3 regions of the Lysinibacillus sp. G1-3 genome follow, and region 3 is predicted to be linked to each of the others. Evidence: riboswitches for the same ligand, from Rfam matches in the RefSeq annotation. Region 3 holds a riboswitch; each other region holds the start of a gene.
What was found. A riboswitch is a leader RNA that binds a small molecule or an ion and turns the genes downstream of it on or off. The one in region 3 is predicted to bind cobalamin.

Region 1 (3,183 bases), on a different contig from region 3:
AGCTTTTAATTCGCTCACATTGTATTTTTTTAAGAAGTTCATAACGATCACTGTTAAAATGCCCTCGCTAACAGCAAGAGGAATTTGAGTGAACGCAAAAATACTAGCAAACTTTGTAAATGAAGCTATAAAGCCTCCGACCTCAGAAGGGAAGGCGAGAGCTAATTGTACAGAAGTGACAATATATGTACCTAAGTCACCAAGCATTGCTGCTAAAAAGACAGCTACTGAAAATGATAATCCCATTTTCTGAGAGCCCTTAAAAACATAATAAGCAATAATAGGACCAGCAATTGCCATAGAAAAGGCATTAGCACCTAAAGTTGTCAACCCACCATGTGCTAAAAGTAAAGATTGGAATAATAATACGATTGTCCCGATAACACTCATCGCTAATGGTCCAAAAAGAACTGTCCCAAGTCCAACCCCTGTCGGATGTGAACAACTACCTGTTACAGAAGGGATTTTTAAAGCTGATAGTACAAAGGCAAAGGCACCAGATAATCCTAAAATCATTTTTGTTTCAGGATTTTCATCAATAGTTTTACGAATAGAACGTAATCCTAAAATAATAAATGGAATGGATAAGACCCACCAAAAAATTGCCCATTCAATTGGCAAAAAGCCCTCCATAATGTGCATTGCAAATGCACGATCTGGCACGAATAAAAATGCCAATAAGAAATAACTAAGCTTCCAACCTGAGAATTTCAAAACCTCTCCTCCTCACATTAAAATAGTTAGAATTAGTATGCGATGAAATCAAAAAAGCACTTCTCCAATTGTGGAAAAGTGCATAGCTAAAAATGCAAATAAAATTCTAATTTGCTCAGCCGCACACCTATCCTCGTAGGTTTAAACGATCACATATTTTTCGGCAGGTCTCCTGGCTTTAGTTCAACGTTTTATAGGTCTTCCCATCCTTTGGACAGTGACATTATCTATAAAACTCCCTAGTACAGTGGCGGGACCGCGCCGGACTTAAACCGGCTTCCCTTTTAAGCGAAATGATGAACAATTCGCACCGAAAAAAGATGAAGTTGTGATTTCACGACAAAGTGTAACATGATTTTCCATATATATGCTATACTTTTTAAGAAAAAATTTTTAATTGAGTGTCTATGTCGAAAATTTAGATAAATAGAAAAGGAATGTCATATTTTTCTTTTAAAAATTACTGGAAATGTCACAAATTTAGAAAGAAATATTGAAATTTTAAAAAAATAAGCTATGATAGAAACAGTTTTTAATTTTTAAAAAATAATAATTTCATATAAAACATCCATAAGTGCTTGAATATTTTCAAGATAATAGGGAAATCGGTGAGAATCCGATACAGCCCCCGCTACTGTAATAGCTGATGAAATCGCGGATGCCACTAGTGAAAACTAGGAAGGCGCGAAAGTAAAAGGAAGCTTAAGTCAGGAAACCTGCTTATGTGATGATACATGCAAACTTTTCGGAGGGAGAAGTTGAAGCGAGAGCGAGTACCTGTATATATTCGTTTTTATTTGGCTTCTACTAAACCTTTACTCTTCGTCTAGAGTAAAGGTTTTTCTTTTTCCTAAAAGCAAATGAGGGGAGAAAAACTATGACAACTTGGAATTTAGAGGGGATGAAAACACATCTTTTTATATGCAATGGTAGTAGCTGTATGAAAAAAGATGCTGAGGACATTACTCAGGCAATTCGTGATGAAATACAGTTACTGGAACTTGATAAGGAAATACATACGACAAGGACTCGCTGTAATGGTAGGTGTAAAGATGCTTGTGTTGTCATTGCTTATCCTCAAGGGAATTGGTACCGCGTGCCGACAACATCGCATGCGAAGGCACTCGTACAAGATTTAAATCATGAATCTTTACATAATGAGCATGTCTTTACTTTACGTGAAGGATCTTTACAGCGTACAGCACAAACAACAGCCATTAAAGGTATTGAAAAGGTGAAAGAGGGGTAACAAAATGGCGCAAAAAGGTAAGATTTTCGTAGTTGGCTTTGGCCCTGGAGACTTTAAACATATTACGACTCGTGCTGTAGAGGCACTACAACAAAGTCATATGATTATTGGTTATAAAACCTATGTTGAGCTTATTCAAGATTTAGTTAGTGCAAAGTCGATTATTAGTACTGGTATGACAGAGGAAGTTTCACGTGCACAGGAAGCGGTACGTCAAGCAGAGGCTGGAAGTATCGTATCGGTTATTTCCAGCGGTGATGCCGGTGTTTATGGGATGGCTGGATTAGTGTATGAAGTATTAATCGAGCTAGGATGGACTGAAGCTACTGGTATCGAAGTAGAAATTGTTCCAGGTATTTCTGCTATTAATTCGTGTGCAAGTTTACTAGGTGCTCCTATTATGCACGACGCTTGTACAATTAGTTTGAGTGACCACTTAACACCTTGGAATTTAATTGCTAAGCGAGTAGAAGCAGCGGCGATGGCGGATTTTGTTATTGCGCTTTATAACCCAAAAAGTGGACGTCGTACGAGACAAATTGTAGAGGCTCAACGAATTTTATTAGAATATCGTTCGCCAGATACACCGGTTGGACTTGTGAAAAGCGCGTATCGTGACCGTCAAGAAATTACGATGACGACTTTAGCAGAAATGCTTGAACATGATATCGGCATGTTAACAACCGTTATTATCGGGAATTCAACAACATTTTTCTATGACAATAAAATGATTACACCACGTGGTTATCAGCGTAAATATACACTTGGAGAAGAAAAACAGCCGTTACGACCACATCAACGACTAAAGGAAGAAAATGAACCATGGGCAATGAATCAAGAAACTGGGGCAGCGCGAAATGATTTTGCAACAGATCCGAATGCCAATCGTATAAAGCCCAGTTTAGCTATAACACCACAACCAAAGCCTAAAAAGTCATCCCTTGAAATGGCAACAGCAGCTCTGGCAAAGGTGAAGGGAACTAGCGCTGTGAAAGTAACATCTAAGCTCGTTCAACAAAAAATCGAATCGGTTTTTGAATTAGCTGTTAGTCCTGGGGTAGCCAATAAGTTTTTTACTCCTCAACAAATGATGACCTTAGCTGAAGTAGTTGGTGAGGAAGGAACGATGGAGTATACACCAGACCACCAAATTCATTTAAAAATTCCTACGTCTGAGCCAGGAGAGATTACAGCAAAGCTTCGCGAAGTAGGCTTTTTAC
Region 2 (3,183 bases), on a different contig from region 3:
ATTCCTAGATGTAGTTATTGATAACTTCTTAAACTGGATGAAAACATACGTTTAACAATAGAATGTCCCATTAGTATGTAAAATACTGATGGGACATTTTTAGGTTTTATAATATTTTTTGGGTTTAGAGGTTAAAGCCCCGACACTCTTTGCCTTATATATAAGTCGGAACGGAAATCAACCCACGTTTTGGTGATGAACCTTTATTTGATTGGAATTATTTTCAATACCTTTTGAAGACGGTATGCAAAAATACCCGCGAATATAGCTAAAATAATATCCTTTGGCAAAGGAGGCATCATCCAAAGCCATGCTATTTTATACGTGAAAGCATCAGGCGCACTAGCCCATAGCTTATAGGCAAAGTACATCCAATTTGTCCCTAATAAATAATTAATAGCAGTTGCAACTAATGCAGCAACTACATAGCTTTTCTTCGTTCCAATGCGTTCTACAATAAGCCCTGCGACAAATGCTGCTAATATAAACGAGACAATGAAACCAAATGTAGGACTTAAAATTTGTCCAAAGCCTCCGCTGAATCGTGCAAATACAGGTGCTCCTGCTAAACCGATGCACATATAAACAGTACAAGCGAGTGCCCCTTTTCTACTACCGAGAATAAGTCCCGCTAAAATAGCAAAAAACGTTTGCAATGTGATCGGTACTCCGCCAACAACCATGAAAGGCACAATGGACGTAATATTAGCTCCTATCATCATTAATGTTGAAAAAAGTCCAATGTATGCAATATCTACTGTTCTTAATTTTTGATGTGTATGTTCCACAATGGTTGTCATTATTTCACCTCTGAAAAGTAATGTTGATAATAATAGTGTAAGAAAATAAAGTTTTTGTGTCAACTTTATTATCGCTTTAGGTTAACGTAAAGGTGTTTCTTAACTTGATAAATGATTGATAGTATAGACTAACTATTGAAATATATGATAGAATTGTCATAATTTTAAATCATTCGATACTAATGGTGTGACATCTTATACAATGTGTCACTTAAAAGGGAAATCGGTGCAAATCCGACGCTGTCCCGCAACTGTAACGAGGAGTTCTATGATGATTTAGCCACTGTTCTAGAATGGGAAGGCAATCATAGATACATTGATTCGAAGCCAGGAGACCTGCCATTTAGTTATTCCTGTAATGCCCACGAGGATGAAAGCGATTACGGACAATAGTAGAAGAAAATCTAACATTGTTTAATTTCTTTCAGCAGGTGTCCAAATACACGCTGAAAGACGCGATTATGCCAAGCATAATTGATTCTAGGGTATTTCCATGCGCATTTGCATGGAATACCCTTTTTTCTTTCATTTATCTTCGTACTGCAAATATTAGCAGAGTATCAGCTACAATTACGGCTAGATGAAATTAATGTTTAATGATTAGGAGTTAATAAAAAGATGAATAGAAAATTTATGTTACTTTCGATGCCCCTTCTACTACTACTTATTATTTCAATGACAATTGCAATTATGGTTGGATCGGTTTCCGTTACGCCACTTTATGTATGGAAGGTTATCCTTTCTAAAATCCCTATTATTCAAAGCTCAATCGAACAAGATTGGAGTCGCTCACAGGAAATTATCATTTGGCAAATAAGGGCTCCGCGTGTATTACTCGCTGCTATCGTCGGAGCAGGCTTGGCAATTGCAGGAGCAGCTATTCAGGCGCTCGTTCGTAATTCAATTGCAGAACCATATATTTTAGGGATTTCTTCTGGAGCGACGGTTGGTGCCACAGCTGTCATCATTTTAGGTGCCTTTTCATTTCTGGGCGTTTATGCTCTTTCCGTATCGGCTTTTTTAGGCTCTCTCACAGCAATGGGGTTAGTTTTCTTCTTATCGCATGTTGGCGGTAGAGTATCCGTCTTTCGACTTTTGCTTTCAGGGATGGCGGTGTCATTTATTTTATCTGCTATTTCAAATTTTATCTTAATGTTGTCGAAGCAAGAGGGGGGAATGAAGGCAGTCATGTTTTGGATGCTAGGAAGCCTAGCAGGGGCGAAATGGAGTATTCTTGTAATTCCTGCAGTCATTTTTATTGTAGTATTTGCCTTGTTATGGCTCAACTATCGCAGCTTAAATTTATTACTTCTTGGAGAAGAAGCCGCAGTTACATTAGGGGTTAACTTACAACAATTTCGAATACAGCTTATTTTATTAGTATCGTTATTAACGGGTGTGTTGGTTGCTGTAAGTGGCTCAATTGGATTTGTTGGTTTAATCATTCCACATATTGTACGGCTAATTGTAGGTTCAAATCATAAGTATGTCATACCGATTAGCGCATTATTAGGGGGGATATTCTTAGTTTGGGCAGATGCACTTGCTCGAATATTAATTGCCCCTGAGGAAATGCCGATAGGAATTATCACGGCTTTTTGCGGAGGTCCATTTTTCATTTGGCTGCTACGTCGTAACAATTATTCTTTCGGTGAAGGAGATTAAAAAAATATGACATTAGAAGCGAAACAAATATCATTCTCCATTTCTGATGAACGCATATTACATGAAGTAAATGTTCAAATAAAGGACAAGCAATTTGTTGGGTTGATCGGTCCTAATGGTAGTGGGAAGTCAACGCTATTAAAGAATTTGTACCGTTTATTAAAACCAGAAAGTGGAACAGTGTTATTAAATGAACAAGATATTCTAAAGCAATCGAGTAAAAACATAGCTAAAAATCTAGCAGTTGTGAGTCAAGAAACACCGGTCTTATTTGATTTTACAGTGCATGATTTAGTGAGTATGGGGAGAACACCCCATAAAAAACTATTGGAGTTTGATCAAGAGCAAGATTTTCAAATCGTAAAGGATGCACTGAAGCAAACGGGTATCGCTCATTTAGAGAAACGTAGCTATAGCTCTCTTTCGGGTGGCGAAAAAAAGCGTGTGATGGTTGCTCGTGCCCTTGCTCAGCAAGCACAAGTGCTTATTTTAGATGAGCCAACAAATCATCTAGATATTCAGCATCAATTGCAGCTTATGGATCTAATCCAAACCTTACAATTAACAGTTGTTGCTGCAATCCATGATTTAAACATTGCGGCTATGTATTGCGATCAAATTTATGTTTTACAGCAAGGTCGAATTGTTTGTTTTGGCACGCCAGAAGAAGTACTTACACCGACATTATTACAAGATGTATTTGGGGTTTATGCCGATA
Region 3 (3,183 bases):
CCATCGGCACTGCTCCTAAATAGACATCAAAGGTATCCTTTTGATAAACAAGCCCAATATCATCATACACCGCATTATAACAAGCTGAGGCACAGCCATTGACGTTTACACGTAACCTTGTAGGGACAGTGATTCCTTTTAATGAATGATATAGCTTTTCTGTAATTGGTGCTGCCTCCATTTTGTCACCATCACAAAAATCACACGCTTTCATCGCTACAATCGGACCTTGCTTGGCCACATAAAGGCCAGTGTCTTCTAGCTCCTCAATCGTCTTTTCAACTTCTACTGTTGGGATAGATAATAATATGCTGTAAGAGGCAGAGTATTTTATGGCACCCTCTTCCCCTACAACCTTTGCTATTGTTTGGAATTGTGCAGGGGTATAATGTTTATTAATAATGCCTGGGCATACGGCAAGGCGAGTAAAATCCCCATTATTGTTTAAGTTTTCGAAGGTTTTGTCCGGTATATTCGAACGGAATGCATTCATAAATACTTCTCCTTATGAAAAAGGAGCTAGCCAATTGCTAGCCCCCCATTTATTGGATAGCTTAAAAACTCTCAGGATAGAAGCCTTTCGCCAAAATTTGAATGGCTTCTGCAGCACGTACCCCTTCAGATGCAGCAGAAAGTGGTAGAATCACAAAGCGTTCGTTTTTGACTGCTTCCATTTCCTTCAAGGCTGGATCATTTTTTAAGAAGTTTATTTTTGCTTCCGCTGTTGTTTCTCCGTAATCTATGACAACTACGACCGCTGGATTACGTTCTACTGTATCTTCTTTGGACACCGTAGTCCAACCCGATTCTACATCACCAAAAATATTTTTACCGCCGGCCATCTTAACAAGTTCATTCATAATGTTTTGTCCTGCTGTGAAGATCTCTTTATCACCACTATCAAACACTAAAACAGGCAGTTCTTTTCCATTTTGCGGTAGTTTTGCACGGACATCCTCTACATCCTTTGTCATTTTTTCAATTAGTGCTTCTCCACGATCTTCAACACGGAAAATTTTTGCGATATTTCTAATATCTGTGAAAATATCGTCTAAAGTTGGTTTCGTCATGATTGAGGCTGTATGTAAATAAGTGTGAATGCCTAATGTTTCAAGCTCTTCTTGTGTGCCTACACCTTTCTCTCCAAAGGCGCTTTTCCAACCACCTAATAAAAAATCTGCTTCTGCATCAATAACCTGCTCCTTTGTAGGATACTGTTTTGCTAACACAGGCACTTCATCATAGGCCGCTTGTAGAGGCTCATAAATTTTGTCATCTAAGTACGCCGTCCCTACCATTGAATCTTCTAGCTCTAAAGCTAACATAATTTCTGTCACGTGCTGATTTAAGCTAATCGCTTTTTTGGGGGCTTCCTTATATACTTGCGTTGTTCCATTATTTTCAATCGTTATGTCTGACTTTTCAGCTTGTGAAGGCTCTACCTTCTCACTTTGTGTAGCAGATTCTAGTTTGTCCTTTTCACTACATGCACCCAATATAGCCACCAATGCGATCGCAAAGACTAGCCATAAGCTATTCCATTTCTTCATGTCCTCTTCTCCTTTGATGTTAAATATATAGAAAGAAATCGTTTAGACTCCTATGCTACCAGATAGCGATTCTAGAAAAGGGCATAAAAAAATCCCCTTGTTTCCAAGAGGTTAGCATAGCAAAAGAAAGGTATTTCAACCTATTCACTATCCCCATCCTCGTGGATTCAGTAATAAATACATATTGGCAGGTATCCTGGCTTAGGTTCATCATCTATACGCCTTCCCATAGCGTGGCTACAGTGGCATCTTGTATAGACTCCCCATTTACAGTTGCGGGACAGCATCGGATTTACACCGATTTCCCTTTTAAGCAAATAACAAAGGTCATTTACACCAATACGTCGTTTTTATTTTGTTGTATATATTGATTGACTAGTAGATTCACAATCATACATATATTAACACTATTGCGACATAAACACTATATGAAATATTTTTTATACCAATTCTGTTACAATGTTGTTAAATGAATGAATAGAAACGAGGATCTTTTTATGCATGTAACAATTGGAGTACTTGCTCACGTGGATGCTGGTAAAACAACATTTTCTGAGCAGTTACTATTTCATACAAACAGTATTCAAGCTCGTGGACGAGTGGATCATCAGGACACATTTCTAGATAATCATGAGCTGGAGCGTCAGCGAGGCATCACGATTTTTGCGGAGCAAGGCCGCATGACGCTTGGGGATGATACATATACATTAATCGATACACCAGGGCACGTCGATTTCTCTCCAGAGATGGAGCGTGCCATTCGGGTTATGGATTATGCCATCATTATTGTTAGTGCTGTCGAAGGAATACAGGGTCATACTGAAACAGTATGGCAACTTTTACGCCAATATCATGTTCCAACCTTCTTTTTTATTAACAAAATTGATCGTGAAGGAGCAGATGTTGAAGCTGTAATGGCTGCGCTTCAAAAGGATTGCTCTGCAGATGTTTTATTCGTAGACGAACCGCTCCGTTCCGACTATGTTTCAAACGACATAATGGAGTGGCTTGCTGAACGTGATGAACACCTTCTCGATGCTTTTCTCAATGAAACATTGGATAGCTCTAGCTGCCTTACTCATTTATCTAGTATGATTAAACAGGAAAAGGCCTTTCTATGTTTTACTGGGTCTGCCTTAAAAGATAGTGGAATAAAGGAATTCCTAACACAGCTCCCCCTCCTTACAGAAACACAATTTAATAACAACGCTCCGTTTCAAGGTGAGGTGTTTAAAATTCGTCATGATGGACATCAACGCTTAACTTTTATCAAATCTTTGCAAGGAACGTTACATGTCCGTGATGAACTTTCATTTGGAGACGTGACTGAAAAAGTGACGGAGATTCGACTATACAATGGCAACCGGTATGAAACTTCTCAAAAGATAGAGGCCGGGGAGATTTTCGCAGTAAAAGGGATTAGTCAAGCAAACATCGGCGATATTATTGGTTCTTCGAATAATTCTCAGCCCTTTGAGTTAGTACCGACTTTACAGGCAAAAGTACATTATGAAGGCACTCAGCATATAAAGGACGTGTTAAAAACTTTCCGTATACTTGAAGCAGAAGAACCTTCATTACGTGTGCTATGGCATGAAAAATTTCAAGAAATTCACGTTCATATTATGGGTGT

Region 1: it holds a riboswitch for cobalamin, as region 3 does, so the genes downstream of both, ACVYAD_RS07735 ((2Fe-2S) ferredoxin domain-containing protein) here and ACVYAD_RS02105 (ABC transporter substrate-binding protein) in region 3, are expected to answer to the same signal.
Region 2: it holds a riboswitch for cobalamin, as region 3 does, so the genes downstream of both, ACVYAD_RS24190 (FecCD family ABC transporter permease) here and ACVYAD_RS02105 (ABC transporter substrate-binding protein) in region 3, are expected to answer to the same signal.

What each region holds. Positions count from the first base shown of each region.
Region 1 is NZ_JBWHYQ010000006.1:106,459-109,641, forward strand. Features, by position in the region: gene ACVYAD_RS07730 (energy-coupling factor ABC transporter permease) at 1-714, opposite strand, end outside; cobalamin riboswitch at 860-1,044, opposite strand; cobalamin riboswitch at 1,271-1,452, shown strand; gene ACVYAD_RS07735 ((2Fe-2S) ferredoxin domain-containing protein) at 1,592-1,963, shown strand; gene cobJ (precorrin-3B C(17)-methyltransferase) at 1,968-3,183, shown strand, end outside.
Region 2 is NZ_JBWHYQ010000033.1:8,700-11,882, reverse strand. Features, by position in the region: gene ACVYAD_RS24200 (NADPH-dependent FMN reductase) at 1-55, shown strand, start outside; gene ACVYAD_RS24195 (biotin transporter BioY) at 204-800, opposite strand; cobalamin riboswitch at 967-1,158, shown strand; gene ACVYAD_RS24190 (FecCD family ABC transporter permease) at 1,419-2,465, shown strand; gene ACVYAD_RS24185 (heme ABC transporter ATP-binding protein) at 2,472-3,183, shown strand, end outside.
Region 3 is NZ_JBWHYQ010000002.1:19,037-22,219, reverse strand. Features, by position in the region: gene ACVYAD_RS02110 (precorrin-3B methylase) at 1-493, opposite strand, end outside; gene ACVYAD_RS02105 (ABC transporter substrate-binding protein) at 555-1,550, opposite strand; cobalamin riboswitch at 1,720-1,906, opposite strand; gene ACVYAD_RS02100 (GTP-binding protein) at 2,048-3,183, shown strand, end outside.